DNA from 2 places in the Mesorhizobium sp. B2-1-3A genome. Region 2 is predicted to be linked to the other one. Evidence: riboswitches for the same ligand, from Rfam matches in the RefSeq annotation. Region 2 holds a riboswitch; the other holds the start of a gene.

Region 1 (15,660 bases), on a different contig from region 2:
TCCAGCTCCAGCCATTCTTCCTCGAGCGCGGCCAGCGTCGCGCGTTCCTTGTCGAGGGCGGCGATGGTCTTCTGGAACGAGGCCGGATCGCGCTCGTAATAGGCCGGGTCGGCGATGTTGTTCTCCAGCCGCGAGATCGATGCGGTCACCGCCTCGATCTTCTTCGGCAGCGATTCCAGGGCGAATTTCTGCTTGAACGACAGTTTTTTCGCGGGCCCTTTTGGGGCCGCCGGTTCGCTCTTGCCTGCCGCCGGCATATCTGCGGCTTCCGCCTTGGCGCGGGCCTTGCGGTCGTCGAGCCTGGTGCCGCCGCGCTGCGCCAGCATGTCGGAATAGCCGCCGGCATATTCGACCCAGCGGCCGCCGCCGTCCGGCGCGATGACGCTGGTCACGGTGCGGTCGAGAAAATCACGGTCGTGGCTGACCAGGATGACGGTGCCGGCAAAACCAGCGACAAGTTCCTGCAGCAGTTCCAGCGTCTCCATGTCGAGATCGTTGGTCGGCTCATCGAGCACCAGCAGGTTTGCCGGCCGCGCCAGCACGCGCGCCAGGATCAGCCGCGCCCGCTCGCCGCCGGACAGTTCGCGCACCGGCGTGCGCGCCTGCTCAGGCTTGAACAGAAAATCCTTCATGTAGGAGACGACATGGCGCTGCTCGCCATTGATGACGAGGTTTTCGCCGCGCCCGTCGGTCAGATACTGCGCCAGCGTTTCCTGCGGGTCGACCGCCTCGCGCTTCTGGTCGAGCGTGGCGATTTCCAGATTGGTGCCGAGCCGCACCGAGCCGGCATCCGGCGCCAATTCGCCGGTCAGCATCTTCAACAAAGTCGTCTTGCCGGCGCCGTTCGGCCCGACGAGGCCGACACGGTCGCCACGCTGGATGCGGGTCGAGAACCCCTTGACCACGGTGAGATCGCCAAAGCTCTTCTCGATGTTCTTTGCTTCGATCACCAGCTTGCCGGATTCGGCGGCATCGCTCGCCACCATGGTGGCGTTGCCTTCGGCGCCACGATGGCCGCGGAAGCGCTGCCGCATGGTCTGCAGCTCGCCGAGGCGGCGCATGTTGCGCTTGCGCCGCGCCGTCACGCCGTAGCGCAACCAGTGCTCCTCGCGCACGATCTGGCGGCCGAGCTTGTGTTGCTCGCGCTCTTCCTCTTCCAGCACCAGGTCACGCCATTCCTCGAAATGGCCAAAACCCTTGTCCAGCCTGCGGGTCTGGCCACGGTCGAGCCAGACAGTGGTGCGCGACACGCGTTCGAGGAAGCGGCGGTCGTGCGAGATGACGATGAGCGCCGAAGAGGTGCGGACGAGCTCTTCTTCGAGCCATTCGATGACGGACAGGTCAAGATGGTTGGTCGGCTCATCAAGCAGCAGAATGTCGGGTTCCGGCGCCATGACGCGGGCCAGGGCGGCGCGCCTGGCCTCGCCACCCGAGAGGTCGCCCGGCCGCTCTTCGCCCGACAAGCCAAGATGCTCCATCAGATAGGAGGCGCGGTAGGGATCGTCGGCAGGCCCGAGGCCCGCCTCGACATAGGCGCGAACGGTGGCGAAGCCCTCCATGTCGGGCATCTGTGGGAGGTAGCGGACCGTCGCCGAGGGTTGGCGGAAGACTTCGCCGTCCTGCGGCTCGATCAGGCCGGCGGCGATCTTGAGCAGCGTCGACTTGCCGGAGCCATTGCGGCCGACCAGCGCGATCTTGTCGCCGGCCGAAGCGGTCAAGGCGGCGCCGTCGAGCAGCGGCGTGCCGCCGAAGGTCAGTTTTATCCCGTCGAGATTGAGAAGAGGCGGGGCCATGTCAGCTTTCGGGCAAAGGATAGGGATGGGCGAGCAGCAGCGCGCGGCCATGGCCGAGCGCGATTTCGAGGCGGCCCCCGGTCTTGTCGAACTTGACCTCGTTGGAGATGGTCAGTGATGAGCCGAAGGTCACCTCGACCTGATTCAGCGGCCATTTGGCACCGGCAACGGTCAGGCCGGCAAGTTCGGAAAAGCCGAGGATCGAAAACAGCGTGCCGTCGGCATAGTCGAAGCCGGCCGTTCCCAACAGCAGCGGGACACCTTCCTGGGCACCGCTGGTCAGCAGCACCTCCGTTCCGGCCTCGGCCAGGCGCAGGGCGAGCGCCAGATGCAGGAAGGCATGGTCGGCGCGCTTGCCGCCGAACGCGCCCGCCAACACAAGGCGGGTCGCTCCGCGCTCAAGGGCTGCCGCGATCGCCAGTTCCCCGTCGGTCTTGTCTTTTTCCGCCGGGAAGGTCTGGCGTGGCACCGCGGCGAGGTCGGCGGGCAGGTCGGCCGGCACCGAATCGAAATCACCCACCCACAGCTCCGGCACAAGGCCGAGCAGCCTGGCATGGCCGATGCCTGCGTCGGCGGCGATCACGCGCGAGCCCTCGACCTGGCGGTCGAGCCGGGGCGTGCGGATGAGATCGCCGCTAAGCAGGATGGTGAATGTGCTCATATCCGGTGGCCTGTACCAGCCCGGCAGCGGAAACGGAAGGCGGCAAACTCCCACTTGCGTGGTTCCTCGGCCAGGCCTATGTGTCGAAACGCTCTAACGGGGTGCCGGCTGCGATCTTTCGCGGACCGGCTGAGAGGCAGTCTCGCCAACCCGCTGAACCTGATCCGGTTTGTACCGGCGGAGGGATTAGACGTTTCGGACAGTCCGACGCCTCAATTCCTTGTCACGCGAACGAAGGAGGCGCCGATGCGCACGCTTTTATACTCTCTTGTCTCAGCCATGGTTGTTGCGTTGTCGGGGCCGGCCTTGGCCAAGGACAAGCTCACCGTCTACACCTATGAGAGCTTCACCGCCGACTGGGGTCCAGGTCCCGTGGTGAAGAAGGAATTCGAGGCCGAATGCGGCTGCGATGTCGAGTTCGTCTCGGTTGCCGATGGCGTGGCGCTACTCAATCGCGTCAAGCTCGAAGGCGCATCGACCAAGGCCGACATCGTGCTCGGCCTCGACACCAATCTCACCGCCGATGCCAAGGCCAGCGGGTTGTTCGCGCCGCATGGCGCGGTGAACGACGTTAATGTGCCGGGCGGCTGGAGCGACGATACTTTCGTTCCGTTCGACTACGGCTATTTCGCTGTCGTTTACGATACCGAGAAGCTGAAGACGCCGCCGAAGAGCTTGAAGGACCTGGTCGAAGGCAGCGCCGACGACAAGATCGTCATCCAGGATCCGCGCACCTCGACGCCCGGCCTCGGCCTGTTGCTGTGGGTGAAGTCGGTCTATGGCGACAAGGCGCCGGAGGCCTGGGCCAAGCTCAAGGCCAAGGTGCTGACCGTGACGCCCGGCTGGAGCGAGGCCTATGGCCTGTTCACCAAGGGCGAAGCGCCGATGGTGCTGTCCTATACGACGTCACCGGCCTACCACATGGTCGCCGAGAACACGCAGCGCTACCAGGCGGCTTCCTTCGAAGAGGGCGAATACCTGCAGATCGAGGTCGCCGGCATCACCACGACCGGAGCCAAGAACCCGCTGGCGGCAAAGTTCATCGCCTTCATGACCGGACCGAAATTCCAGGATGCGATCCCCGAGACCAACTGGATGTTCCCGGCCGGCAAGACCGACAAGCCGCTCAACCCGGCCTTCGACAAGCTTGTCAAGCCGACCAAGACCTTGCTGTTCAGCCCGGAAGAGGTCGCGGCCAACCGCAGGGCCTGGGTCGATGAATGGCTGGCGGTGATGAGCAAATGAGCGCGCTCTTCACCCTCCCCCTTGTGGGGAGGGTCGATCCGCGAAGCGGAGCGGGGCGGGAGTGCCGACGCTGAGCACTGCCTCACCCCCACCCCGGCTCGCGGACACCGCTTCGCGGCATCCGCGCTCCGACCCTCCCCACAAGGGGGATGGTGGAAGGCGCGCGTCTGACTCCCGCATCACCGCCGGCATCATCGCGCTCGCCGCGATCACGCTGCTGATCGGTGGCGCGTTTGCCGGCTTGCTCATCGAAGGCGCCCATGATTTCTCGGGCGCCTGGGCGGCCTTCGATCCCTATCTCCTTCGCGTTGTCCGCTTCACGCTCTGGCAGGCAATCCTTTCGACGCTGCTTTCGGTCATTCCGGCACTCTTCGTTGCGCGCGCCCTGTCGCGGCATCCGCGCTTCTTTGGCCGCGCCTTCATCCTGCAGCTCTTTGCCGTGCCGCTGGCGCTGCCGGCGATCGTCGCGGCGCTCGGCATCCTGGCGCTCTACGGTCGCGCCGGCTACTTCGCCGGGCTGTTCAGCGCGATTGGCGGCCGGGGCTGGCCTGGCATTTACGGCCTGTCCGGCATTCTCGTCGCCCATGTCTTTTTCAATCTACCGCTCAGCGTGCGACTGTTGCTCGAGGCGCTGCAGACCATTCCCGCCGACCAGTGGCGGCTGGCGAGCCAGCTCGGCATGGGCGCGCGGCCGGCGTTCCGGCTGATCGAATGGCCGACGCTGCGCGCCGCTCTGCCCGGCGTCGCCGGGCTGGTCTTCATGCTCTGCATCACCTCCTTCACCATCGTGCTGACACTCGGCGGCGGGCCGGCCGCCACGACGCTGGAGGTCGGCATCTATCAGGCGCTGCGCTTCGATTTCGATCCCGCGCGCGCGGTCTCCCTGACATTGCTGCAGATCGCCTTGACGTTCATCGTGGTGCTGGCGCTGACGCGGCTTGGCGCCAATGTCGTCGGCGACACCAACCTGCCGGTCGCGCCGCGCCGCTATCTCTCCGTCAACGGGACCGAGGCGTCGCTCAACGCCGTGCTCATCGTGTTGGCGCTGCTGTTCGTTGTCGGGCCGATGGCGGCGACCGTGGTGGCCGGTTTGGGCGCCGATCTCGGCCGGCTCGCCGGAGAGGCCACCGTCCGGCAAGCAATGCTGACCAGCGCCGTGCTCGCCTTCCTGTCGGCGCTGCTTTCGGTGATGCTGTCCCTGGCGCTCACCATGGCGCGGCGAGCGCTGGCGCTGGGCCGCCGTGCCGGGCCAAGGACATTGCTTGAGCATGCAACCGACACCGGCGCGGGGTTCGTCCTGGTCGTGCCGCCCATCGTCATCGGCGCTGGCTGGTTCCTGTTGCTGCGCCATGCCGGCGATGTCTTCGCCATCGCCCCGGTGATGGTTGTCACCGTCAATGCTGTCATGGCGATGCCGTTCGCGCTGCGCGCCGTCCGTCCCGCCTATGACGCGGCGAGCGAGCGTCACGAACGGCTCTGCGCACAGCTCGGTATCTCCGGCTGGGCGAGGCTGCGGCTGGTCGACTGGCCATCACTGCGGCGCCCGCTCGCCACCGCTTTTGCTTTCGCCATGGCGCTGTCGCTCGGCGATCTCGGCGTGATCGCGCTGTTCGGCAGTGATTCCGTGCAGACCTTGCCCTACCTTCTCCTGGCGCGCATGGGCAGCTACCGCACCGAGGACGCCGCCGGCCTGGCGCTGTTGCTTGGCATCGTCTGCCTCGCATTGGTGCTGGCCGCGGATTGGCTCGGCAGGGAAAAGGTCGGCAATGTCTGATGGGGCGATGGACAGGAAGGGCGTTCCGGTGCGGCTGGACGAGGTTTCGTTCAGCTACGGCGAGGCCCCGCTCGTCTTCGATGTCGCGTTTGCCGCGTCGGAAATCACCGCCATCATGGGGCCGAGCGGTTCGGGCAAGTCGACGCTGCTCAACCTCGTCGCCGGGTTCGAGACGCCGTTGTCCGGCCGCGTGCTGATCGGCGGGGCCGATGTCGGCGCCGCGCCGCCGGCCGAACGGCCAGTGTCGATGGTGTTCCAGGAAAACAATCTTTTCGCCCATCTTTCCGTCGAGCAGAATGTCGGGCTCGGGCGCTCGCCATCGCTGCGGCTGACCGAAGCGGACAGCGCTGATATCGCCGGGGCGCTTGCCCGCACAGGCCTTGGCGGCAAGGAAAAACGCTTGCCGCGCGAACTCTCCGGCGGCGAGCGCCAGCGTGTTGCCCTGGCCCGCGTGCTGGTGCGCGATCGCCCGGTGCTTCTGCTCGACGAACCCTTCGCTTCGCTGGGGCCAGCCCTGCGCGACGACATGCTCGATCTGGTTGCCGGCGTGCATGCGGAGCGCGGCATGACGGTACTGTTCGTCACGCACCAGCCGGAGGACGCCCGCCGAATCAGCCAGAATGTGGTGTTTCTGGACAATGGCACCGTGGCGGCCACCGGCAGCGCGGACGATTTCTTTGCCGGGGCTGGTCCCGACGCCTTCCGGCGCTATATCGGTGCCAGTGCCGGGAATGCCGTATCACGAGATATTGCCCGGAAGCGGACATAATTTACGGTCAAACCGGCCTCAGGCGATGGGGCGCTTGCTTGCCATGGCAGAAGTAGTGTGGCTAGGTCCGCCCTACTGGTCCGGCACAAGCCGTGATTTGCCTACAGCATCCGCCGCACGCCCCGAGGGACGCGCGACGGATGCTGTAGAAGTTTGTTTTTTGCGCATGACAGGTTCCGGAGATCGCCCCCGATTTTCGTGGTTATGCGCCGGGACCTGAAAGGAAGCCGTTCTGGCGATCGGCGTTGACAAGCTGCGAATGAATCCACTGGCGCGCTTTCTGGCGCTAGCCGGCTTTGCCGTGGCGCTTGCAAGCTGCCAGATGTTCACGCCTCCGGAGGTCCAGGAATCCGGCTTTCAGCCGTCCGACAAGCCGATCACGGTCGACAATGTCGCCGCCAACAACAAACTCGCGGAACTGGCCAAGGCGCAGCATCCGCGCATCCTGGCCACCTATGGCGGCGAGTATTCCGATCCCAAGCTCGAGCGCATGGTCGCCAAGGTGGTCGGCAACCTTACCGTTGTGTCGGCGAATCCGACCCAGACCTACCGCATCACCATCCTCAACTCGCCCAACGTCAACGCCTTCGCGCTGCCGGGCGGCTATCTCTACATCACGCGCGGGCTGCTGGCGCTTGCCAATGATTCGTCCGAGCTCGCCGCCGTCATCGCGCATGAGATGGGTCACGTCACCGCCAATCACGGCCTGCAGCGCCAGCAACTCGAGGCCGAGGAAGGCTTGGCGACCAAGGTGGTCTCGGATGTGCTGGGTGACAGCCCAACCGCCAAGGCGGCACTGATCCGCGGCAAGCTCAGGCTGGCGCAGTTCTCGCGCAACCAGGAGCTGGAGGCCGACGCCATCGGCATCAAGTCGATCGGTGAAGCCGGCTATGATCCCTATGCCGCCGGCCGCTTCCTGCAGTCGATGTCGGCCTATACCGATTTCCGGTCGATCAGCGGTGCCACCGATGCCAGCCTCGACTTCCTGGCCACGCATCCCAACACGCCGCAGCGCATCGACCTGGCGCAGCGCCATGCCCGCCAGTTCGGCGCACCCGGCTTCGGCACGCGCGACCGCGATTCCTTCCTCGCCGGCATAGATGGCCTGCTCTACGGCGATACGCCGGAAGAAGGCTATGTGCGCGGCGAGACCTTCCTGCATCCGGGGCTTGGCGTGTCGTTCACGGTGCCGGACGGTTTCATCATCGACAATTCGGCGGCAGCGGTGACGGCGACCGGGCCGGGCGACATCGCGATCCGCTTCGACGGCGTTTCGATCGACAAGAACCGCGCCTTGACCGACTATATCAGAAGCGGCTGGGTGGCTGGCCTCGACGACAGCACGGTCAAGCAGGAAACCATCAACGGCAACGAGGCGGCGACCGCGCATGCCGGCGCCGAAGGCTGGCAGTTCGACATCGCGGTGATCCGCGCCGGCGGCCAGGTCTACCGGCTGCTGACCGCGGCACCCTCGGCCAGCACCTCGCTGGATTCTGTCGCGCGTTCGGTCAGCGGCTCATTCCGTATCCTGAGCGCCGCGGAGAAGGCGGCCTTGAAACCGCTGCATATCCGCGTGCTCACAGTGCAGCCGGGCCAGACCATGGGCACGCTCGCCGCGCAGATGGTCGGCGTCGACCGCAAGCTCGACCTGTTCCGGGTGCTCAATGCGCTGTCGCCGGGGGCTGCGGTTTCGGCCGGCGACAAGGTCAAGATCGTCACCGACAAGTAAGAGCACGCTGCAAACTCACTTCGCTGCACGCCTGCCGCGATTTTCTATGCTTCCGGTGCTCATGGACTTAGAGCGGTTCAGCGTTTCACGGAATCGCAGAACCGCTCTAACTATTTGTTTTTACGCAATTCCGGACGGAAAACCGTTTCACACTTTTCCTGGAATTGCTCTAGAGTCCACTCCGCTCCGGTTCTTGAAATCCACGCCATTCGCCTCAGCGGAGCGAGTTTTCAACGCGCTCTTGATCCTGTGCTTTTGAGCGGTCAGGCGGCTGTCGCCAGAAACTCCGGATTCTGCTTCACCAGCGCGACCTTGAGCTTTTCCATGGCGCGCGCCTCGATCTGGCGGACGCGTTCCTTGGAAATGCCAAGCGTCTCGCCAAGCGCCTCGAGCGTGGCGCCCTCGTCGTTCAGCCGGCGCTCCTCGATGATCCTCAGTTCGCGTGCGTTGAGCGCGCGAAGTGCCTCACGCAGCCAGAGCGAGCGGCGCGCGACGTCGATCTTGTCGCCAACGATCTCGTCGGGCAGGGGATCGTCCGAGACCAGGAAGTCCATGCGCTCGGTGCCGCCTGAATCGTCGGCAAGCGGCACGTTGAGCGAGGAGTCGGGTGCCGACAGCCGCGAATCCATCATCGCCACATCCGCCTCGGAAACGCCAAGCGCAACCGAAACTTCGCGGTACAGAGTTGTGTTGGAGAGCGGTTCCGTGCCGTTCGCGAGCCTGGCGCGCAGGCGCCGCAGGTTGAAGAACAGGGCCTTTTGCGCCGAGCTGGTGCCGCCGCGCACAATCGACCAGTTGCGCAGGATGTAGTCCTGCATCGAGGCGCGGATCCACCACGTCGCATAGGTCGAAAACCGCACTTCGCGCTCCGGCTCGAAGCGGGCGGCGGCCTCGAGCAGGCCGACATGGCCTTCCTGTATCAGGTCGCCAAGCGGCAGGCCGTAGTGGCGGAATTTCGAGGCCATGGAAATGACCAGCCGCATGTGGGCGACGGTGATGCAGTGCAACGCGTTCTGGTCGTTGTCTTCCTTCCAGAGCAAGGCCAGCCGATGTTCCTCGTCCCGTTCGAGATAGGGAGCCTTCATCGCCGCGCGGACCATGATCCGTCCTGCCATGTCTTCCATCATGAGGTGCTCCCTGGTTCAGGCGAGATGACTTGCGAACTTGGCAGGGCACCGGTTGAAATCGCGGCGTCGCGCCCTAGAACAGCCAAAACTGCCATGCGCGAGAAAGGTTCCGCCGGCGCGGGCGGGCGAGTGATGCTGTCCAGGCGATTTTTGAACCATCGCCCGAACGCTTCGGACGCTGCTAACAATCCATTTTTGAGAATGGGGTTTCGGAAATTCTTTGTTTTTGAAATCTGATTCCTTATTCTTTCTGTCTGCATCTGTCATTTTCCAGCCCTCACAACAGGCCGGGTTTCAGGCCAAGGACGGGATCACAAAAAGATGAAATGGCTCAAGTCGCTTATCGTCGCCGGAACGCTGCAGGCTCTGGCTGTCACCTCAGGCCATGCGGGCGCCAATCTCGATCAGATCAAGCAGGCCGGCGTCATCAAGGTAGGCACGGAAGGCACCTACGCACCCTTCACCTATCATGACGGTTCGGGCGCGCTGGTCGGCTTCGACGTCGAGATCGCCAAGGCGATCGCCGACAAGCTGGGCGTCAAGGTCGAGTTCCTCGAAGGCAAGTGGGATGGGCTGATCGCCGGTCTCGACGTCAGCCGTTATGACGCAGTCATTAACGAAGTCGGCATCACCGACGCGCGCAAGGCCAAGTATGATTTCTCCGATCCCTACATCGCTTCCAAGGCGGTGCTGATCGTGCGCGGCGACAACACCGACATCAAGACTTTCGCCGACCTCAAGGGCAAGAAGTCGGCGCAGTCGCTGACCTCGAATTTCGGCAAGCTGGCCGAGAGCAACGGCGCCGAACTGGTCGGTACCGACGGTTTCGACCAATCGATCCAGCTTCTCTTGACCGGCCGTGCCGACGCCACCATCAATGACAGCCTGTCGTTCCTCGACTTCAAGAAGCACAAGCCAGACGCCAATGTGAAGATCGCCGCGCAGGAAGAAAACGCCGATTATTCCGGCGTCATCGTGCGCAAGGGCGATCCAGAACTGGTCGCGGCCATCAACAAGGCGCTGGCCGACATCAAGGCCGACGGCACCTACAAGAAGATCGCCGACACCTATTTCGGCCAGGACGTTTCGAAGTAGTTGATTATCGGGGCCGGTTTTCGGCCTTGCAACATGCCAGCGGCGAGCCGTCTTTGACGGCCCGCCGCTTTTGTCGTGATATGGCGCCTGCATTCGCATTTCGATAACGCCGCCGCGATCATTCTGGGGGTCTTTCGTGCCGCATTGGCTGCAACTGATGCTGGAGTCGCTGCCTTCGCTGCTCTGGGCCGCTCTCATCTTCACCGTGCCGTTGACGCTGTTGTCGTTCGTCCTCGGCCTGACGGTTGGCCTCGGTGCGGCACTTGGCCGGCTGTTCGGACCAAGGCCGCTGGTCGCGATCGTACGCTTCTATGTCTGGATCTTTCGCGGCACGCCGCTCCTGGTGCAGCTGTTCCTGATCTTCTACGGCCTGCCGTCGGTCGGCATCCTGCTCGACGCCTTCACGGCAGCGTTGATCGGCTTCACGCTCAACATCGGCGCTTACACGTCGGAGATCATCCGCGCGGCGATCGGCTCCGTGCCGAAAGGCCAATGGGAAGCCGCCTATTCGATCGGCATGACCTGGAGCCAGGCGATGCGCCGCACCATCCTGCCGCAAGCCGGGCGCGTCGCGGTGCCGCCGCTTTCCAACACCTTCATCTCGCTGGTCAAGGACACGTCGCTGGCCGCCGCCATCACCGTGCCGGAGATGTTCCAGGCGGCGCAGCGCATCGTCGCCACCAGCTATGAGCCGCTGATCCTCTATGTCGAGGCGGCGATCCTCTATCTGGCGATGAGCTCGGTGCTGTCGGCCTTGCAGACGCGGCTGGAGGAGCGGCTCAACCGCTATGGCGGCTTCCTGGAGGCGCGCTCATGATCGGCCTCACCAATATCGAAAAGCGCTTCGGCGACAATCTGGTGCTGAAGGGCGTGACCGTCGCCATTGCGGAAGGCAGCGTCACCGCGTTGGTCGGCCCTTCGGGCGGCGGCAAGAGCACGCTGTTGCGCTGCATCAACCTGCTGGAAATCCCGACCTCGGGCACGGTGCGCATAGGTGACGAGACGCTCGAGTTCCGTCCGGGCGTCAAGGTGCCGGCGAGCGACATCAGGCGGTTGCGCCTGCAGACCGGCATGGTGTTCCAGAATTTCCAGTTGTTCCCGCATCGCACTGCGATCGAGAATGTCATGGAAGGCCTGGTCACGGTGCTGAAATGGTCGCCCGAGAAGGCCCGCGAGCGGGCGCTCGCCTTGCTGGAAAAGGTCGGGATGGCGCACAAGGCCGACGCCTGGCCGGCGACGCTGTCGGGCGGCCAGCAGCAGCGCGTGGCGATTGCCCGCGCTCTGGCGCCATCACCGAAGGTACTGCTGTGCGATGAGCCGACATCGGCGCTTGATCCTGAATTGGCGCAAGAGGTGGTCGATGTTCTTGGCAAGCTCGCCAGCGAAGGCACGACCATGGTGATGGCGACGCATGACCTGCGGCTTGCCTCCAAGATCGCCCAGGAGGCGGTGTTCCTCGATGCCGGCGTCATCGTCGAGAAGGGGCCGTCCGCGGTGCTGTTCGGCAACCCCGAGCGCGAACGGACCAAGCGGTTCATCGCGACGCTGAAGCAGGAGGCGGAGAGGGAAGGCGGCGGCTGAGCTCCTACCCCCTTGTGGGGAGTGTAGGTCAAAAAACAAAAAACCCGGCGCGAGGCCGGGTTTTTCAAATTCGAAGGCCAAGGAGCCTCAGGCTGCTTCTTCCTGCTCGGCTTCCTCATTGTCAGCCTTGGCACCGCGCTTAGGGCCCTTGTTGAGGTTCACCTCGATCAGACGCACGGCTTCGGTTTCCGACATGCGGTTGACGGCCGCGATCTCGCGGGCCATGCGGTCGAGCGCGGCCTCATAGAGCTGGCGTTCGGAATAGGACTGCTCCGGCTGGTTGTCGGCGCGGTAGAGGTCGCGCACGACTTCCGAGATCGAGATCAGGTCACCCGAATTGATCTTGGCATCATATTCCTGGGCGCGGCGCGACCACATGGTGCGCTTGACGCGGGCGCGGCCCTGAACGACCTTGAGCGCGCGCTCGACATAATCCTCTTCCGACAGCTTGCGCATGCCGATGGAGGTCGCCTTGGCGACCGGCACCTTCAGGCGCATCTTATCCTTCTGGAAGTCGATGACGAACAGTTCCAGCTTGTGGCCCGCCACTTCCTGCTCGTCGATCGACACGATTTGGCCGACGCCGTGCGCCGGGTAGACGATGTACTCACCAGTCTTGAAACCGTGACGCGCTCCGGTGGACTTCTTCTGCGGGGTGATCGTTGCCATTACGCCCTGAACTCCTTGTTGTGGGCCGGCGGCGGTGCCGGCTGAACTCGTGCGATCGGGGTCACCGACCGTTAGCCGCACAACAGATGAACCCCACCGGAAAGGCCGGGACCGGCAAACCGCACGAATTGCGACCGCCTGGCCCAGATCGCTCTGGTCCGGAATGGGATTTTCACCTTTCAGTGATTTGGGGCGTCTGCGCCATAAATCGACGTTGTGTCACCGGCATGTTTCGCTGATGTAACACAAAAAGTCGGAAGAATCAAGGTTTTGCTGCGTTCGCGAAGGCCACAGCTTCGCGCCGCCTGTCAAGGCGGTTTATGCGACATGTCTCTTACGCTGCGTAATACCGACCTTTACGGCCGCATTGTCAATCGCCTTCACCGGGCTCGGCCGAGAAGTATTTCTCGAACTTGCCGGCCTCGCCGTCGAAGGTCTTGGCGTCTGCCGGAGGCTCCTTCTTGGCGGTGATGTTGGGCCATTTCTCGGCATATTCGGTGTTGATCTGCAGCCATTTGTCGAGGCCTGGCTCGGTGTCCGGCTTGATCGCATCGGCGGGACATTCGGGCTCGCATACGCCGCAGTCGATGCACTCGTCGGGATGAATGACGAGCATGTTCTCGCCTTCGTAGAAACAGTCGACCGGACAGACCTCGATGCAGTCCATGTATTTGCATTTGATGCAATTGTCGGTCACGACATAGGTCATCGGTTGGCTCCGGGACGCCCCAGCTTTAATGGGCCAGTTTTGTTGGGCTTTTTCCGTGAGGTAACGCCTTTGTCCGTCGCTTGCAAGGGCGGCCATGCGCGGCGGCGTCGTCGTTTCCGGAATGGAATTCCAGACGGCGGGCACGGCGCTAGCCTGTCATGTCCTCGGGAGGGTCTTGTTTGCCGGGTTCGGTTTCGCCCCAGGCCGTGTCATTGCCGTAAAGCCCCATGCGGTGTTGAGCGACGGGATCAGTCTTCGCCAAGCAAGCGGTCGGTCTGTCGGCGTTCTCTCTTGGTCGGGCGGCCGCTGCCGGCCTCGCGCAGCCCCGGAATCGCATTGGGAAGGGCCTCACCCTTCGGTGCGGGCGGCGGTGACATGTCCTCATAAAGGGTGCGGGCTTCCTCCGCCGGGCCGCGCCGGACGCCGGCGCCGAGCACCTTCCAGACGAAAATGCGCCGGTCCAGCGTGATGGTCAGCACGTCGCCCGGCTTGATCAGATCGGAGGCCTGCGCTGCTTTGTCGCGATTGATGCGCACGCGCCCGGCGACGACGAGCTTCGCCGCCAGCGAGCGCGATTTGACCGCGCGCGAGAAGAACAGCCATTTGTCGATGCGCTGGCGGCCTTCGGCAACCATCGAACCCTACCGAGCCTACTTCTTCAGCTGGTCGCGCAAGGCGGCGAGCTTGGCGAAGGGCGAGTCCGGATCGAAGCGCACCGGACGTTCCTCGCGCGGCTTCGGCTGGAAGGACGGCTTTGCGCCTCCCTTGCCGCGATCGGGGCCACCCTTGCCCTCGGGCCGGCCACCCTTCCAGTCGGGGCGGCCTTCACGGCGCTCGGGACGATCGCCCTGGGGCCGACCGTCACGGCGCTGTTCGCCTTCACCCTGCGGCTTGGGCTTGAACTTCGACCGGTCGAAGCGCGGCTTGCCGGCGCCGTCACGCCGCCCTTCATGGGCGGGGCGTTCTCCCGGTGCGCCGATCGCTTGAGCGGCGCCGGCCTCGGCCGGTGCATTGCCGCGGCCGCGCGCCTGTCCGTTGCGCTGGCGATTGTTGCGGCCTTCGTGATGGCGGGGGCGCTGCTCGAAACGGCCCTGGCGCCACAGCAGGATAGGCTTGGGCGCTTCGGCGGCGGTACCGTCAGCACTGCCTGCATCGTTGGCGCCATCACCCCCACCCGCGTCGCTTCGCGCCGCGACCTCCCCCATCGAGGGGGAGGTAAGGGCGTCGGCGCTTTCGGTGGCAGTGATGTCAGCGATGGCTTCCGCTTCTGGCTCGGCATCTGGTTCAGCAGCCGCTTCGGCGGCAGCCTCCGTAGCGGGCTCTTCCACGGCTTCGGCCGGAGCTTCCGGTTGCTCTTCCGCGACAGGCTCCGCCGCCGCTTCCGCAACAGCTTCGGCCGGAGTTTCGACGCCAGCCTCGGCAGCGGCCGGTTCCGAACCCTCGACCGCCGCTTCCGCGGCGGCGTCCGTTACCGCGGCTTCGGCCGCCCTGGCCTGCTCGGCGCGCGTGGCTTCTTCCGCCGCGAGCTTGGCGGCGGCGGCTTCCCGCGCGGCGGTGTCCTGCGCCTCGAGCCGTGCCTTGACCTCTGCAGCCGGCTTCGGCTCGGCGCGATAGCCCAGGCCCTTGAGAATCTCTTCCATGTCGTCGGCGGTGGCGCCGAGGATCGACATCATTGGCGGCGTCACCATGAAGGACTGGCCGTCATAGGCGCCGTCCGGACGCTGGCCGAGGCCAGGCTTCCAGTTGGTCGCCGGACGGATCAGGTCGGCCAGCCGCTCCAGAATGTCGATGCGCACGGCGCGGCGGCCGAGATTGCGGTAGCCGGCGAGCTTGTAGAAGGCCTTGTCGAAGGCCGGATCGATGACCACCGAGGTGCGGCCGGACGCCAGCGCGTGGACCACGTCGCCAAAGCCGGGCTTGTCCTTGCCGTCATTCTTCAGCGCCCACAGCAAGGTCACCAGTCCGGCGGGTGCCGGCTTGATCAGCGCCGGGACGAAGACATGGTAAGCGCCGAAGCGCACGCCAAGCCGGCGAAGCGCCGCGCGACCTTCCTGGTCGAGCGACTTCATCTCCTCGGCGATGTCGCGGCGGTTGATGAGGCCGAAATTCTCGACCAGCTGGAAGGCGATACCACGGCCGATGCCGGAAATCTGGTCGGCGTTCTTCAGGTCGACCAGTGGCTTCAGCAGCGACTCGATCTGGAAATTGACGAAACGTTCGGCGCGCGCGGCGACCTTGTCGCGCGCCGGGCCGGTCAGCTGTTCGTCGGCCAGCAGCACGAGGCGGGGCTTCAGCGCGTCCTCGCCGGAGACAAGCGTGCCGATCGGCGCGCCGATCCAGCGCAGCGTGCCGTCCGAGCCAAGTGCCAGGTCGCCATTGGCGCAGGCGCCAAAACGGTCGGCGCGCGCCTCGAACTCGGCGGCCAGCGCCTTTTGCGCGGCGGTGCGCACGGCCTTGGCGTCTTCGCCGCCGGCGGTCTGGTCGGCGGTGAAGCGGAACCCTTGCAAC
Region 2 (15,660 bases):
CCAGCCAGAAATCGAACGCGCGGTGGTGGATGACGGCATGCTGGTGACGCATCGAGTATCCGGGAGGTTCAGACAGGATCAGATATGCGGGTTGTTCTGTCTGGGGAGGGCAACGGAGCGCTGAAATTCCCGCTCAATCTTGGTCTTGCAATGGCCTGCAAGTATACTTTTTCGTAAGCTTTGACGTTGGGGCTGTTCGGCAAACCGGTCGGTGTGATTTAAGCGCCGCATGACGGGAATTGACGACTCCATAGATGGTTGGCTGCCGGCCGGGTTGCCTGTCGCGGGCATCGACCGTTCGTCGGTATGGTCCGACCTGCTTCGTCATCCCTGGCATTTGCTGGCCCTCTTGTGCCTGGTGCAGATCGTGTGCTGGACGGTGGTGCCGGCGCTGATCGATCCCGCGCCGCCTGGCGATGTCGTGGAAGGTTTCATGTGGGGCCGCGAATGGGTGCTGTTGACCTACAAGCATCCGCAGCTTCCCGGCTGGCTGCTTGAAACCAGCCATCTTCTGACCGGATCGTTCCGCTGGCCGCAATATCTGCTCGCCCAGCTGACGATCTCGTTGACCTTCGTCCTGGTCTATCTGCTGGCCCGCGACATGCTTGGGCAAAGCCGCGCGCTGGCCGCCGTGCTTTTGATGCCGTCGGTCTATTTCTTCGGCTGGCCCACCCCGCAATTCAATCATGACTATGCGCAGATGCCGTTCTGGGCGGCCATATGCTGGCTGCTTTGGCGTGCCGGCCGCGGTGGTGGGCCGGGCTGGTGGCTGGCGCTCGGACTGGTGTCGGGCGTCGGACTCTATGCCAAGTTCTCCACCGGCCTGCTGCTCGCCTTCGGCGCTCTCTGGCTGTTGTCCGACGCACGCGCGCGCAGCCGGCTTGCGACGCCTTGGCCATGGCTCGGCCTTGCAGTTTTTCTCGCCGTCGCCGCGCCGCTGGCCGTCGAACTGTACCGCATCGACTTCCTGCCGCTGACCTATTTCGCCGACCGCGACGCCTGGGTGACCGAACACCGTGCGCGCCTGTATTACATCGGTGTCCAGGTGGCCGGGCTCTCCGGCTTTCTGCTGGTGCTGTCCATATCAGGGCTGCTGCGGCGCTCGCCTGACCCCGAAGCGCCCGTCGAACGCGGCATTCTGGTCTATCTCGTATGGATGGGGCTCGGCCCGGCGGTCCTGATCATGCTGGCCTCGTTGTTCACCGGCACCGGTGAATCCTGGGGTGCGCCGATGTACAATCTTGTCGGCGTCGTGGCGCTCGCCTTCCTCGGTCGCCGGCTCGGCGCCTTCGAGATGCGAAGGTTGGCGATCTGCGCATTCACCTGCATCGTCACCATGTCGGCCGCCTATGCGGCGATCCGCTGGACGGACTGCAATGTGCGAGGGCGCATGGATGCAGTCTGCTGGCCGGCGCAGCCGATCTCGGACGAGGCCGAGGCGGTGTGGCACGCGGCAGCACCCGGCCGGCTCGACATTGTCGGCGGCGATACCAATCTGGCCATGCTGGCTGGTCTCAATGCCTATGACAAGCCGTCGATCTTCACCGACCTCAACATGCGGTTCGCGCCATGGATAACAGGGCGGCGCTTGCATGATCACGGCATGCTGATGGTCTGGTCGGGGCGTGGTGTGCCGCCGTCGCTGCGGGCATGGTTGGGCAACATCCCGGTCAAGACCGTTCTTTTCAACTGGTCGCGCGAGGCACCGCCCGTGCCAATCAATTTTGCCGCCATTCCGCCTGGCACGCGCTATCTGCCGCTTGCCGTGGACAGCCGAACCCGGCATCAGCGCAGCTGAAGCCTGTCGCGCGGTCCGATCGCGTTCCGCATCGTGATATTTCGTTCGTGCATGGCCGTACGCGGCCTGCAGGCGCCGCGTTCACTTCCAGTCGACTGGACGAAGCCGCCGACAATGCCCATTTATGGGAAATCCAATTTTGTTGTTGTGCAATTCAGGTCGGAAACGGCTACCGTTTCCCCCTTGAATTGCTTTCTTGAGGAGACGTGACATGGCGACTTCGACCGAACGCGCAGTGCTTGCCGGTGGCTGTTTCTGGGGCATGCAGGATCTGATACGGCGCTATCCCGGCGTCATCTCCACTCGTGTCGGCTATAGCGGTGGCGACGTACCCAACGCCACTTACCGCAACCACGGCACCCATGCCGAAGCCATCGAGATCAATTTCGATCCGGCCGTGATCAGCTATCGCACACTGTTGGAGCGCTTTTTCCAGATCCACGATCCGACGACGCGCAACCGCCAGGGCAACGATGTCGGGATGAGCTACCGCTCCGCGATCTACTATACCAGCGACGAGCAAAAGCGCGTCGCCGAAGACACCATTGAAGACGTCGATGCGTCCGGCCTGTGGCCCGGCAAGGTCGTTACCGAAGTCGCACCTGCTGGTGCCTTCTGGGAGGCCGAGCCCGAGCATCAGGATTATCTGGAGAAATATCCCAACGGCTATACCTGCCATTTCGTGAGGCCAGGCTGGAAGCTGCCGGTTCGTGAGAAGGCCGTCTCATAGGTTTACGGATAGGCTTTCGCGCGGCATGGGGCTATAATTGCTTCGCCGATTGCCGCGCGACCAGCCATCGCGTGGCGATTGACGGGAGGTGGCATTTACCGAAATGCGCGGGCTGATCTGACGGGGGTGAGCATGAAGAAGATCTATCGGAAGCCAGTCCTGGTGAAAAAGGGCCGCCTTTCAGACGTCACCGCCTTGATACCGCCTTCGCAAATCAAGGCCACCTGATCGACAGCCTTCATTGGCAAGTGCGGTCGGCCCGCTCGAAAAGGCCTGGCTCGACCGCCGTTTGAATGGGGTGACCGGCTTGACGGGCGCTTTGAGAGGGTGCCGCTTTTGAGCCCGCAAACCGGGCAAGACCGGCTTTCGGCCGTGTTCATACTCGACGTCAACCACTATACCGGGCCGCTGCTGGCAGGGTGGCTTGAAGCAGGCCATCACATCGGTGCGATTGTTGTGCCGGGGTTGCGTCGGCGCCCAAAGCACTTCAGCACCGGCAATTTACGCCGAAGACTGAAACGCAGATTGCTGCTCAGACGCTATATCGGCGACACGCCGGCAAGACTGATCGAATTCGGGCGACCTTATGATTGGGACACGCTCGGCAAGCAATTGTCGCAGGTCGAGGCCACTGTGTTGATCTGCTATGCTTTCCCCACATTGGTCCCACCGCAATTGCTGAGCGTCTTTCCCAAGGGCGGGCTCAATCTTCACCCGGCGCTGCTGCCCAACTATCGGGGCCCGCATCCTCTCCACCGCCTGGCTGTCGACGGCCAGCATGCCGTTCATGGCGGTGTGACGCTGCACAAGATGTCCGCCGCCTTCGATGACGGCGACATCCTTGGGCAGGTGTCGTTTTCGGAAACAGACTGGGCGTCGCGGCGGGCCTTGATCGACGGCTTGGCAAGCGCGATGCGCACGCTGGTGAGCGAGGTGGCGCCAGCCTACTGCAAGGGTAGCCTTTCGGGGACACGGCAGCCGGCCGGCGATTTCATCTGGGCGCGGCTTGAATCTGCCCACACGATGATCTCGCCGGCAATGTCGATCGAGCATGTCGATCGGTTGTGGCATGTGCTGGGCAATATTCCAGGGATCTATCTCGATGTCGCCGGCCGCAAGGTCAGGCTGGGGTTCCAGATCGGACGGCTAGGCTCGCCGACCGGACAAGTGCCGGTCGCACGATGGGGCACCGTGGAGTTCGATCTTGCCGATGGCAGGGTCCGGTATCTCGCCTATGGCCGCCTGCTCAAACGGCTCTTGAAATTGCGCGACGCTTTCGCGCGCTCTCAAGTCAGAAGTCGCGTCCTGAAATAGCGGTCAGCGAGAAACGATCGAGCAAGGGACTTGCCGAAAGCAGACCACCCCGGTCATCAAGACCGGTAAACGCGGAAAAGTCGCGGGGTTTGCGCGCCGCGACTTTTCTGGCTGCGATCGAAATTACTTGCCGCAGTTGTTGTCGTTCACTGTCGGTGCGGTTGCATTGCCGTTGGCGTCGCTCTGCGCACCTTGGGGATTGGTCGGGCAGTTCTTATCCGCATTGGAATTCATGTCGCCCGGCGCGGTGGTAGTGCTGTTGGTCGCAGCCGGATCGACCGTATTGGGTGAGGCCGGCGTGCTGGGGTCCACTGTGATCGACTGGCCGCTGCCGCCCGACCCTTCCGTGCCGTTTGCGCTATTGCCTTGCGCCATCGCGGATGTGGCAAGAGCAACGGTGAACGCCGAAGCTGCGAGGATTTTCATGAACATGGTTCTGTCTCCATTTCTGTGAACTCGTCGCGTTGCGACTGGTGGGTCAACCTCGCGGCTTGGCGAAGGTTCCCGATAAAATTCGCGCGGGGAGGACCCTCCGGCGTCCATCCCGTGATCAGATCTGGTGCAATGTTTTTGGCCCATTGCGCCGAAAAAACAGCTTCCCCTTCAGTTCGAATGGTGCTTTAACGCGTCCATCCACAGGGGTGCTCCGTACGGTCGGGGCTGAGACGGGGGCGGCAAGCCCACAGACCCTAGAAGCTGATCTGGGTAATACCAGCGGAGCGAGGCGGGCGATGTTTTCAGGCGCACAGATTTCCCTATATCCCATGGCCGACGATTTCGTCGGTGTCATCCTTGGTGCGCTCGGCGCACTCGATCCCTACCGGGACAGGCTCAGGATCGAGACCGACGACATCTCGACCTTGCTGGTCGGACCGCCCGAGGTGTTGTTCCCGGCGCTGCGCGATCTGTTCGTGGCGGCGGCGCGGAGCGGCAAGCATTGCGTGCTGTCGGCGGCCATTTCGCGCGGCTGCCCGGGTGAGCCGGACGATCCGATCTGCCGCTCCGACGCGTTTGGCGGACCTGTCGGGCCGCTCGGCCCACGCAAGGAAGCCGCCATCGCCGCGGTGCGCGATGCAGCTGCCACCGGCCAGCCGGCGGCGGCGCAATTCTCGCTCTATGTGATGGGCACCGGCGACCACATGGACGAGATCTATGGCTGCATCGATTTCCTGAAGCAGTCGGGCGTCTACGATCGCTCCAAGAACTTCTGCACCAAATTGCGCGGCGACACGGGCGCGATCTTTTCAGCGCTGAACGAGGCCTTCTGCCGCTTCGGGCCGGGTGCAGGCCACGTAACCCTCGACGTCACGGTTTCGGCCAACAGCCCGTCGGCTGTCTAAGCCGGCCGCGCTTCGGCGCGACCCCGTCAAAGGTTATGCCCGTGGTCTCATCATCAGTGCCGCGCCCGCTCGCGGAGTCCCTTACCAAGGCAGTACCCGCCGTCATCTCGGTCGGGTTGCTGCTCGTGGTGTGGGAGCTCTACGCTACCTATTCCGGTATCAAGCCGACGATCCTGCCTGCGCCGTCACGCGTCTTCGAACAGGCGATGCTCAATCGCGGGGCGCTGGTCGACAACGCTATTCCGACCATCCGCGCCACGCTGATCGGCTTTGCCTGTTCGCTCAGTGCCGCCTTTCTGCTGTCCATGCTGGTCGATTTCTTCCAGCCGCTGCGACGCGCGCTGTTTCCTGTCTTCATCATCAGCCAGACCTTGCCGCTGGTGGCGATCGCGCCGCTGGTGGTGCTGTGGTTCGGCTTCGGGCTGGCCCCGAAGATCATGCTGGTCGCGCTGGTCACCTTCTTTCCCATGCTGGTGGCTCTGGTGCAGGGCTACGAGGCGACCGAGACCGAGATCGGCCAGATGCTGCGCGCCATGGGAGCAGGGCGCTGGCGCGTCTTCTTGCTGGCGCGGCTGCCTTCGGCGCTGCCCTATTTCTTCGCGGGCCTGCGGATCTCCATCACCTATGCGGTGGTCGGCGCCATCTTCGCCGAATATGCGGGTGCGGCGAAAGGGCTGGGCATCTACATGCTCAACGCCAAGAACAATTTCCGCCCCGACCTGGTGCTGGCCGCCGTCGGTGTCAGCGCCGCGCTGACGCTTGTCCTGTTCGGGCTGACGGCGCTCTTGCAGCGCTTTGCCATGCCCTGGGAACGGGCCGGTCGGCAGCCGGCGGGGAAGGGCGCGCGGAGATGAGCCGGCTCGAATTGCGGCATGTGCGCAAGGCATTCGGTGGGCTCGACGTGCTCGCCGATATTTCGCTCAGCGTTGGCGCCGGCGAATTCGTCTCCATCCTTGGGCCTTCGGGTGCCGGCAAGTCGACGCTGTTCCAGCTCCTGACGGGTGCCGAGCATGGCGAGGGCGACATGTTGTTCGACGGCGCGCCGCTCGACGATCATGGCAGGCATTTTGCCTTCATGCCGCAGCGCGACGCGCTGATGCCGTGGCGGCGCATCATCGACAACACGACGCTCGGGCTGGAAGTGCAAGGCACCAGGCGCAAGGTGGCGCGGGCTCGCGTCGCGCCGCTGTTTGCCGAGTTCGGGCTTGCCGGCTTCGAGCGGCATTTTCCGGCACAGCTTTCGGGCGGCATGCGCCAGCGCGCGGCGCTTTTGCGCACGGTGGTGCAGGAGCGCGACATGCTTCTGCTGGACGAGCCGTTCGGCGCGCTCGACGCGCTGACCCGCGCGGCCATGCAGCGCTGGCTCGAGCAGATGTGGCGGCACCATCGCTGGACGGCGTTGCTGATCACGCACGATGTGCGTGAGGCCGTGTTCCTGTCCGACCGCATCTATGTGCTGTCGGCGCGCCCGGCCCGTGTGCTGCGTGAAATCAGGGTGCCGCTGCCGCGCCCGCGCGATCCGGCCGGTGCTGCCGCGCAACAGGTCGGCGCACTCGAGGCCGAGATCCTCGACATCTTGCTCAACCCTCAACCATCCAAAGGACATGACCATGACTGACTTGACGCGCCGGCAGGCTTTGCTGCTCACCCTTGCCAGCGGTCTTCCGCTGGTCGCGGGATCGAGCCGCTCCTTCGCGGCAACGCAAAAAGTCTCTGTCGCGCTGGACTGGACCGTCAACACCAACCACGTCGGGCTGTTCGTCGCCCGCGACAAGGGATTTTACCGCGAGGCCGGCCTCGAGGTCGACATCCTGCCCTACAGCGACACCGGCGCCGGCACGCTGGTCGCCAACCGCGTTGCCGATTTCGGCATCAACGGCACCATCAGCCTCTTCACCCAGAGGACCGCCGGTGCCGACTTGAAGGCGGTCTATGCGGTGGTGCAGGCCGAAACCGGCCGGGTGGTCTTCAATGCGGCGCGCAGCGAGATCAAAAGCCCGAGGGACCTCGACGGCCTGACCTATGGCGGTTTCGGCAGCGCCTGGGAAAATGCGCTGATCTCGACCATCATCCGCCATGACGGCGGCAAGGGCAATTTCGAGACGGTGACGCTCGGCACCTCCGCCTATGAAGCGCTGGCCAATGGCTCGGTCGACTTCACGCTGGAGGTCGCGACCTGGGAAGGCGTCGAGGCCGAACTCAAAGGCGTCAAGCAGCGCAGCTTCGTCTATGCCGACTACGGCGTCCCCGACGAGCACACGACACTGATCTCGTCGAGCGAAGCGTATCTCAAAGCAAACCCGGCATTGGCGTCGGCCTTCGTCGAGGCAACGCGGCGCGGTTATCAGTTCACCGTCGATCATCCGGAAGAAGCCGCCGTGCTGCTGATCGCCGCCAACAAGGATGCCCTGACCAATCCGTCTTTGATCGAGGCGTCGCTGAAAGTGCTGATCGACGGACACTATCTGCGGGCGGAAAACGGTGCCATCGGTACGATGGACCCGGCCAAGATGGACGCGATCGGCGGCTATCTCTTCACTGCGGGCATTTTGCACGACGCCGATGGCAAGGTTCTGACGCAACGTCCGGATTTCGCCAGGTATTTCGCAAATTCATATCTGGGTTGAGGCTGGATGCGCGTCACCGGTGGCGCTCGGTGAGCTACGTCGGTTTGGCGTCGGGGCGCATCTTTCTCCAGCCTTCCGGTCGATCCCGTCAATCCTGATCCGGTCTTGCCGGTTAACCGCCCGGCAATGGTTGCATGCAATGGTCCCGCCGAGGGGATCATCGGGGTGTTTGCCTTGTTCACGTCAAAAAGTGGAACGCTTCCAAGCGCCGGCCGGGACAGGATCTTATCCGACGTGCGCAAGCGCGAGATCCTTGCCGACCTGCGTGAAGGCTTCTTTCGCGCCTGTGCCCTGGCCTGCGCGGGGCTGTTCGTCTATCGCGGCCTTTATCAGGTCGTGGAGGATCCGACCCGGCTCAACGCCGCCTTGGTGGCGATTTCCGAGATACTCACCTTCACCTGGCTGCTTTTGTCGCGGCGTCCGGTGACGCGTGACTGGAATCCGCTTACGGTCATCGTCTCCGTGAGCGCCAGTTTCGGGGTTGCATTGATCAGCCTTGAACCTGGCATGGCGCTCGTTCCAGTCTATATCGCCGCGCCGTTGCAGGTCGCGGCGCTGCTATTCGTCATCTGGGGCAAGATATCGCTTGGCCGTTCCTTTGCCATCCTGCCCGGCAACCGTGGCGTGATGACGGGCGGCGCCTACCGTATCGTGCGGCACCCGATCTATGCCGGCTACCTTGCCGGCCACGTGCTCTACCTGCTGTCGGCCTTTTCCTTCCACAACCTCGCGGTCTATGCGGTCATCACCTATTTGCAGCTTTATCGCATCCTGCGCGAGGAGGCCCTGCTGGCGGCCGAGCCGGAATATCGCGCCTACATGGAACGGGTGCGCTACAGGCTGTTCTACCGGATATTCTGAGAGCAGGACTGTCGTCGAAGAGGCTGTGGGCGATCCTGTCGGGCTTGGGGATGGCTGGCAGCGCTTACCCGAAGCGGTTCCTCGTTTCTGTCCTCATCGCTGATTTATGTCCGATCTTCCGGGTTGCGCCAAGCGGAGATCAGCAATGGCGGGAGTGGCGCTTCCGTGGAAAATCGTTTTTATCTCCAGATAAGCCACTATATCGATAATACGTACTCTTTGATGTAAAATTTCTCTTACGCATCTATTATATTTTTATTCGTCTTATAATTTCTGTATTTTTGCAATAAACACCATCACCTCCGTAAGTATACGTTGATTTGAAACCTGATCTCCCCTGTCACGTAGTTGAATCTGCAATCGGCTGTACGCCGACTGCCTTAGCGCAACGACAACAGGAGAGTGTTATGGCTTTTACCATCAAGACAGTCGCCAGTGTGTTGGCCGGTAGTGCGATAGTCGTCGTTCTTTCCTTGCCAGCGAATGCGGCAGGGCTGGGTGTCGGCGCCTCGGTGGGTGGTGGCGGCGGCGTCAATGCCGGTGCCGGCGCCTCCGTCGGCGGCGGCGGTGGCGTCAACGCCGGTGCCGGAGCATCGGTTGGCGGGGGCGGTGGCGTCAATGCTGGCGCCGGTGCCAATGTCGGCGGATCTAACGGCGTCAACGCCGGATTGGGGGCCTCGGTCGGTGGAAGCAACGGCATCAATGGCGGGGCAAGTGCGAATGTCGGCGGCACGGGTGGCGTTACCGCCGGGCTCGGCGCCAATGTCGGCGCCACGAGCGGGGTCGGCGTCGGGGTCGGCATCGGCGGAACCAATCCGACAACTCCGTCCAACCCAAGCAATGCGTCGAAGGCGAGCCTCTCGGGTGTCGTGGCCCAGATGTCCGGCAGCCAGGTGGCGCGCATGAAGAAGCGGTGCGTCGACGTGCTTAGCAACGCAGGCACCTATGACCGCGATCTGCGTCAACTCTGCCTGCTGATCGCCCGTCGTTGAGGCAAGGGGCGCCAGGGACGGAAGTGCCAAACCAGCCGTGAGGCTTTGACAGCACTCTCCCGGCTACGGCCGGTCGGAAGCCCGCCATTCAGGCGGGCTTCCTGCGTGTCGAGCGCTTTCAATCACCGGCGCTTTGTTGTTTGAGATTTCATTCGCCAGCGAAAATCATCTCCGTGCGGATGTCGTGCCACAATCGCGCGGAACGGTAGGGCTGCTCGAACGTTCTCGTCTTCGAAACATCGCATGCAGCGATGTTAAAACCGGCGTGGCAGCGCCTACAGGAGCGGGAAAACCATGAGCTTAGGCACCATACTCATCATCATCCTTGTCATTGCGCTGCTTGGCGGTTTCAGCGGGCTCGGCGGCGGGCCGTTCTATGGAACTGGCTACTATGGTGGCGGCGGGCTCGGGCTTGTGCTGCTGATCATTATCGTCCTTGTCGTGCTAGGGCGGATCTAGAGGCCCACAAGGCTTCGGATAATCGCGATCTCGTGACCGTGTCCAGCTCGGAGCGCACCGGATTGTGATGAAAGCGAGCCGGCTTGTGATCCCAAATTTTTCGCGATTCTCGTATTGTGAATTCGGTCCACACCCCCCGTGGAAACAAGAGGAGAGGGTCCCACCCCTTTATCCTCCTCCAAGGCCCGCCCCGGCATCCGGAGCGGGCTTTCTTTTTTTCCCAAGGCAAGTGTTTTGAAGGCAGACCGGCATTGGCCACCAATAACGAGGATTCCGGCCTAACCGCCGGCAACCGTCAGTCGGTGCCCTCAAGGGCTGTCCCGCATTGAGGTGAGGATCGTCCATTCCCTGTCATCGAGCGACCGTTGACAGCACTGCCACGGCGGTATATTGAACAGGACTATACAGGTTCACTGAACAGGTATGCATATGAAGCGGCGCGCGGTTCAACTGTCTCCCGGCACGGGCAAGCCCGAGCAGATCGCGACCGTTCTGGAACATGAAATCCGTTCCGGCCTGCTCGGCTTCGGCGACCGCCTGCAAAGCGAAAATGAACTCGTCCAGCGCTTCTCCGTCAGCCGCAACACGGTCCGCAAGGGCCTCGAGGAACTGTCCAGCCGCGGGCTGATCACCACCAAGGTCGGCATCGGCTCCTTCGTCACCTTCGACGGCAAGCCGGTCGACGACGCCATCGGCTGGTCGCGGGCGCTGGCCAATGCGGGCGCCAATGCCGAGACCAGGACGCTGCGGCTGGAAGTGATTGAAGACGCCGATCTGGCAGCCTTGCTTGGCATCGAAAGCCCGTTCTTCATCGCCGTTGACCGGGTGCGTACCAATGCCAGCGACGGCCATGCGATTTCCATCGAGCGCAGCCGCCTGCCGCTGTCGCCGGAGCTGGAGGATGTGCCGCTGCGCGGCCTGCGCGAAGGATCGCTGCACCAGACGCTGCGCGGCGCCGGCCTGATCCCCGACCATGGCGAGGAATGGGTGGGCATCGAGATGCTCAATGCCGAGGATGCGGCCATTCTGGGCTGCCCGCAAGGCACGCCCTTCCTGCGCGGCCGCCGGCTGACGCGTGCGGCCGACGACCGGCCGATCGAATATGTCACCAGCCTGCTCAATCCCGCGCATTTCGCGCTGCATATGAGGTTCTGAGCGATGCCGGACAACATCACGCTTGATCGCGCAATGGGCGCGCTTGTCGGCGGCGCGCTGGGAGACGCGCTCGGCATGCCGACGCAGCTTCTGTCGCAGGCCCGGATTGCCGAACTCTACGGCCATGTCGAGGATTTCATCGCGCCCTTCGCCGATCATCCGGTGTCGAAGGGGCTCGCGGCCGGCACTATCACCGACGATACCGAACAGGCGCTGCTGCTCGGCCGCATTTTGGTCGAGTCCGGCGAGCGCTTCGACCATGCGCGCTGGGTCAACGCGCTGCTCGACTGGGAGCGCGAGGTCAAGGCGCGCGGCAGCTACGATCTGCTGGGACCATCGACCAAGCGCGCCATCGATGCCATCAACAATGGCGTGCCAGCGGAAGAGGCGGGGCGCGGCGGCGACACCAACGGCGCGGCGATGCGCATCGCGCCGGTCGGCATCATGATGCCGCTGGAGCCGCTCGATGCGTTGGTCGCCAAGGTGGCCGAGACCTGCCGGGCGACGCACAACACCTCGATCGCCATAGCGTCGGCCGCCGCCGTCGCGGCCGCCGTCAGCCACGGCGTGTCCGGCGGCGATTGGCGCGCCGCATCCGGCAGTGGCGTCGCTGCGGCGAGGCGAGGGGCGACGCTTGGCCATTGGGTGACCGGCGGCGACATCGCGGCGCGTATCGTCTGGGCGCAGGATCTGGTGCGCGGCAAGGTGATGAGCGATGCAATCCGGCTGATCACCGATCTGGTCGGCACCGGCGTCGCCAGCCAGGAATCCGTTCCGGCGGCCTTCGCGGTGCTCGAGCTTGCCGGCGGTGACCCCTGGCAAGCGGCTGAAATCAGCGCCAACCTCGGCGGCGACACCGATACGATCGGCGCCATCGCGGCCGGCATGGCCGGCGCCTGCACCGGCTTTTCGCGATTGCCCGGGGATCGCGTCGCCGGCCTCAGGGGGATCGACATGGCGGAGGTTCGTGCGCTCGCCGCCGACCTTGTTGCGGCGCGAACGTCCAAAACCGGTTCCGGCAAGGACGCCGCGGCATGAGCGGGCGTCTCGTCCATATCGGCAGCGCGGTGGTCGACTATGTCTACCGCATCGACGCCTTGCCGGCGCCGGGTACGGAGAAGACGGCATCCAGCTACGCGCAGGTCGCCGGCGGCGGCTTCAACATGATGGTCGCTGCCACCCGCACCGGCATGACGGTGGTGTTTGGTGGCCAGCTCGGCAGCGGGCCGAATGGCGATTTCCTGCGCGCCGCGTTCGCCGCCGAGGAAATCGGGACGCTGACGGCCCCATCGCCTCATATGGACAGCGGCAATTGCGTCGCCATGATCTCGAGCGACGCCGAACGCACTTTCGTGTCATGGCCCGGTGCGGAGAGCGTTCTCAACCTCGACATGATGGCACCGGTATCAGTGGCGCCGGGTGATTGGGTGTTCACTTCGGGCTACACGCTGAGCTACCCGGGCAGCCGCGACGCGCTCGCCGACTGGATCGAGGCGCTGCCGGAGAACATTCCCTTTGTCTTCGACCCGACGCCCGTCGTTTCAGACATTCCACGCCCGATCCTGTCGCGTGTGCTGGCCTGCTCGGCATGGCTGAGCTGCAATATGGCGGAAGCCGCCGAGATCGCCGGCCAGGGCGATGTCGAGACCCTCGCGGCGCGGCTGCTTGCCGATCATTGTCCAAGGGCGGCCGGTGTCGTGATCCGCTCCGCCGCCAAGGGCTGCCATGTCAGGCTGGCCGACGGTTCGGCGCGAACCATTGCCGGTTTCAAGGTCGATGCCGTCGACACCAATGGCGCCGGCGACACCCATATCGGCGCTTTCGTCAGCGCGCTGGCGCGGGGTGCACATCCTTTCGAGGCGGCGCGCTACGCCAATGCGGCGGCCGCCATTTCGGTGACCCGTCATGGCGGCTCGTCGGCGCCGACCGACACCGAGATCCAGACTTTCCTGACCCAGGCCGCCGCGACCGGCACGCCGGGCCAGAACCAGAAGGCCCATCAGACAGCCTGACAAGCCCCGCCAAGCGGGCAAACAAAGAGAGGAACCAACATGCGCATGCCAAGACTGACTGCTCTCTTGACGGCGACCGCCGTCTTCACCACCGCGCTCACGCTGGCCGCCAGTGCCGCCGAAGTGCATGTGCTCAACTGGAAAGGCTACGGCGCCGACGAACCATGGGCCGTCGAGGCCTTCGAGAAAGCGACCGGCAACAAGGTCGTCAACGACTTCTTCAATTCCGAACAGGAAATGCTGACCAAGATCCGGACCAATCCCGGCCTCTACGACGTCGTCATGATCAACGCCGCCTTCAACGACCAGGCGATGGCGGAAAAGCTGATCCAGCCGATCGATACCTCGAAACTGCCGAACTATGCCGACATCAGCAAGGACAAGGCGGGTTCGCCGATGCTCGACCATGACGGCAAGGTCTATGGCGTGCCGTGGGTGTGGGGCCTGACCGCGCTCGCCATCAACGAAAAGTCCTTCGACAAGCCGCCGACGTCGATCGCCGAAATGTGGGATCCCGCGCACAAGGGCCGCGTCGTCATCCGCGACGACGCCGTCGAGGCGGTGCAGTTCGGCGCCATCGCCACCGGCCAGAACATCAACGACATCAAGGATATGGATGCGGTCAAGACGAAGCTCACCTCGCTGATGCCGCAGATCAAGACCTTCTGGAGCTCGGAGAACGACTGGAACCAGATGGTCGCCTCCAACCAGATCGACATCGGCACCTATTGGAGCGGCTCGGCCGACCGCGCCAAGACGCACTTCAAGCTGCCGGTTTCGCTGGTCATTCCGCAGGAGGGCGCCGTTGCCTGGCTCGACGCGTTCTCGATCCCGGCAGGTTCGAAGAATGTCGAAGGCGCGCAGGCCTTCATCAACTGGATGATCGACCCGAAATTCTATGTCGAATGGGTCACCAAGGTCGGAGCCCCCGTCTCTGCCAACACCAAGGCGGTGGAAGCGCTGCCCGAGGATGCCTTCAACCGCAAGGTCATGGGTGATCCCGAGGTTGCCAAGCGCATCCAGTTCCAGGCGCCGATCACCGACGCGCAGCGCGAGGCTTATCTGGCGCTCTGGCAGCAGCTCAAGGTCGACGTGAAGTAAAACGCACGTCCAGGCCAGCCGGCGGTTCGCGCCGGCTGGTCCTTCAATCCTGGGGAGGAGGCTTATCATGGCAGCGCAGGGTGCGCCGCGCAGCGGGCTGAGATCGGCTCTGCCGCTGCTGGCGCCAGCCTATCTCTGGCTGACGGTGGCGATCTTCCTGCCGCTCTCGGCCATGGTCTTCTTCTCCTTCATGACCGACCTGCCGCTGACTGGGAAGCCCTGGGCTTTCACGCTTGGCAATTACGCCGCTTTCTTCTCGCAGAGCCTCTATCTGACGCTGCTGCTCGCTTCGCTCAGGCTCGGCCTGGAAGTGACGCTGTGGTGCATCGTCATCGGCTATCCCGCCGCCTATGTGCTGGCCAAGGTGCTGAAGGGCCGCAGCCGCGAGGCGATCTTCCTGCTGGTCATCCTGCCGTTCTGGTCGAACGGGCTGGTGCGGATCTTCTCCTGGGCGATGGTTTTGCGCGAGGGCGGCATCCTCGATACGGCGCTCAATGCGGTGCTCCCGTTCAAGATCAACATCGATCTGATGTATTCCTATCCCGCCGTCATCATCGGCCTGGTGCACTCCTACGTGCCCTACATGGTGCTGACCTGTTATCTCACCTTGCAGGCGATCGACGACTCGCTGATCGAGGCTGGTCGCTCGCTTGGCGCCTCGCGGCTACAAGTGCTCAAGCGTGTGATCATCCCGCTGTCGATGCCCGGTCTCGTGGCGGGGGCCGCGCTCATCTTCGTTCCCGTCGTCGGCTCGTTCATGGAGCCGCGCATCCTTGGCGGGCGCACCGGCACCTTCTACGGCACCGTCATCGAGGACCAGTTCGTCGCCGTGTTCAACTGGCCGCTGGGCGCGGCACTGTCCTTCATCCTGCTGGCCGTCGTGCTGGTCATCCTGGCGATTGCCTCACCAGTGCTGCGGAGGGCCGCGTGATGATGACGACACGTATCCTGGAAGGACTTGGCCGGCTCTACATCTTCCTGCTGCTCGCCTTCCTCTATCTGCCCATCATCATCATGGCGCTGATGTCGTTCAACGTCTCGCCCTTCTACCAACTGCCGTTCGAGTGGACGACGGAGTGGTATCAATCGCTGTGGCAGAACGACCAGCTGATCGCAGCCACCTGGAACAGCCTGGAGATCGCAATCATCACCACGCTCATCAGCGTGGTGCTCGGCTCGGCGGCGTCGCTGGCGCTTTTTCGCTATGACTTCCGCGGCAAGAAGGTGCTGCAGGCGCTGCTCTTTCCGCCGATCGCCATTCCATGGCTGAT

Evidence for each region. Region 2 has a riboswitch for thiamine pyrophosphate ahead of FJ977_RS29095 (YkoF family thiamine/hydroxymethylpyrimidine-binding protein). Riboswitches for the same ligand answer to the same signal wherever they lie in the genome.
Region 1: another riboswitch for thiamine pyrophosphate. It lies ahead of thiB (thiamine ABC transporter substrate binding subunit); the one in region 2 lies ahead of FJ977_RS29095 (YkoF family thiamine/hydroxymethylpyrimidine-binding protein).

What each region holds. Positions count from the first base shown of each region.
Region 1 covers NZ_VFWK01000012.1:77,192-92,851, reverse strand. Annotated here, with positions in the region: gene FJ977_RS34565 (ABC-F family ATP-binding cassette domain-containing protein) at 1-1,793, opposite strand, end outside; gene FJ977_RS34560 (thiamine diphosphokinase) at 1,795-2,454, opposite strand; TPP riboswitch at 2,542-2,657, shown strand; gene thiB (thiamine ABC transporter substrate binding subunit) at 2,701-3,699, shown strand; gene thiP (thiamine/thiamine pyrophosphate ABC transporter permease) at 3,878-5,473, shown strand; gene thiQ (thiamine ABC transporter ATP-binding protein) at 5,466-6,242, shown strand; gene FJ977_RS34540 (M48 family metalloprotease) at 6,502-7,971, shown strand; gene FJ977_RS34535 (RNA polymerase factor sigma-32) at 8,235-9,098, opposite strand; gene FJ977_RS34530 (hypothetical protein) at 9,095-9,358, opposite strand; gene FJ977_RS34525 (amino acid ABC transporter substrate-binding protein) at 9,420-10,193, shown strand; gene FJ977_RS34520 (amino acid ABC transporter permease) at 10,330-11,010, shown strand; gene FJ977_RS34515 (amino acid ABC transporter ATP-binding protein) at 11,007-11,774, shown strand; gene FJ977_RS34510 (CarD family transcriptional regulator) at 11,862-12,443, opposite strand; gene fdxA (ferredoxin FdxA) at 12,814-13,152, opposite strand; gene FJ977_RS34500 (RNA-binding S4 domain-containing protein) at 13,401-13,787, opposite strand; gene FJ977_RS34495 (helicase-related protein) at 13,803-15,660, opposite strand, start outside.
Region 2 covers NZ_VFWK01000008.1:3,707-19,366, forward strand. Annotated here, with positions in the region: gene FJ977_RS29070 (hypothetical protein) at 1-52, opposite strand, end outside; gene FJ977_RS29075 (glycosyltransferase family 39 protein) at 230-1,798, shown strand; gene msrA (peptide-methionine (S)-S-oxide reductase MsrA) at 2,010-2,528, shown strand; gene FJ977_RS29085 (formyltransferase family protein) at 3,054-3,842, shown strand; gene FJ977_RS29090 (hypothetical protein) at 3,966-4,274, opposite strand; TPP riboswitch at 4,470-4,583, shown strand; gene FJ977_RS29095 (YkoF family thiamine/hydroxymethylpyrimidine-binding protein) at 4,574-5,182, shown strand; gene FJ977_RS29100 (ABC transporter permease) at 5,218-6,036, shown strand; gene FJ977_RS29105 (ABC transporter ATP-binding protein) at 6,033-6,800, shown strand; gene FJ977_RS29110 (ABC transporter substrate-binding protein) at 6,793-7,809, shown strand; gene FJ977_RS29115 (isoprenylcysteine carboxylmethyltransferase family protein) at 8,044-8,670, shown strand; gene FJ977_RS29120 (hypothetical protein) at 9,078-9,662, shown strand; gene FJ977_RS29125 (DUF3309 family protein) at 9,957-10,121, shown strand; gene FJ977_RS29130 (GntR family transcriptional regulator) at 10,551-11,276, shown strand; gene FJ977_RS29135 (ADP-ribosylglycohydrolase family protein) at 11,280-12,314, shown strand; gene FJ977_RS29140 (PfkB family carbohydrate kinase) at 12,311-13,288, shown strand; gene FJ977_RS29145 (ABC transporter substrate-binding protein) at 13,328-14,389, shown strand; gene FJ977_RS29150 (ABC transporter permease) at 14,457-15,320, shown strand; gene FJ977_RS29155 (ABC transporter permease) at 15,320-15,660, shown strand, end outside.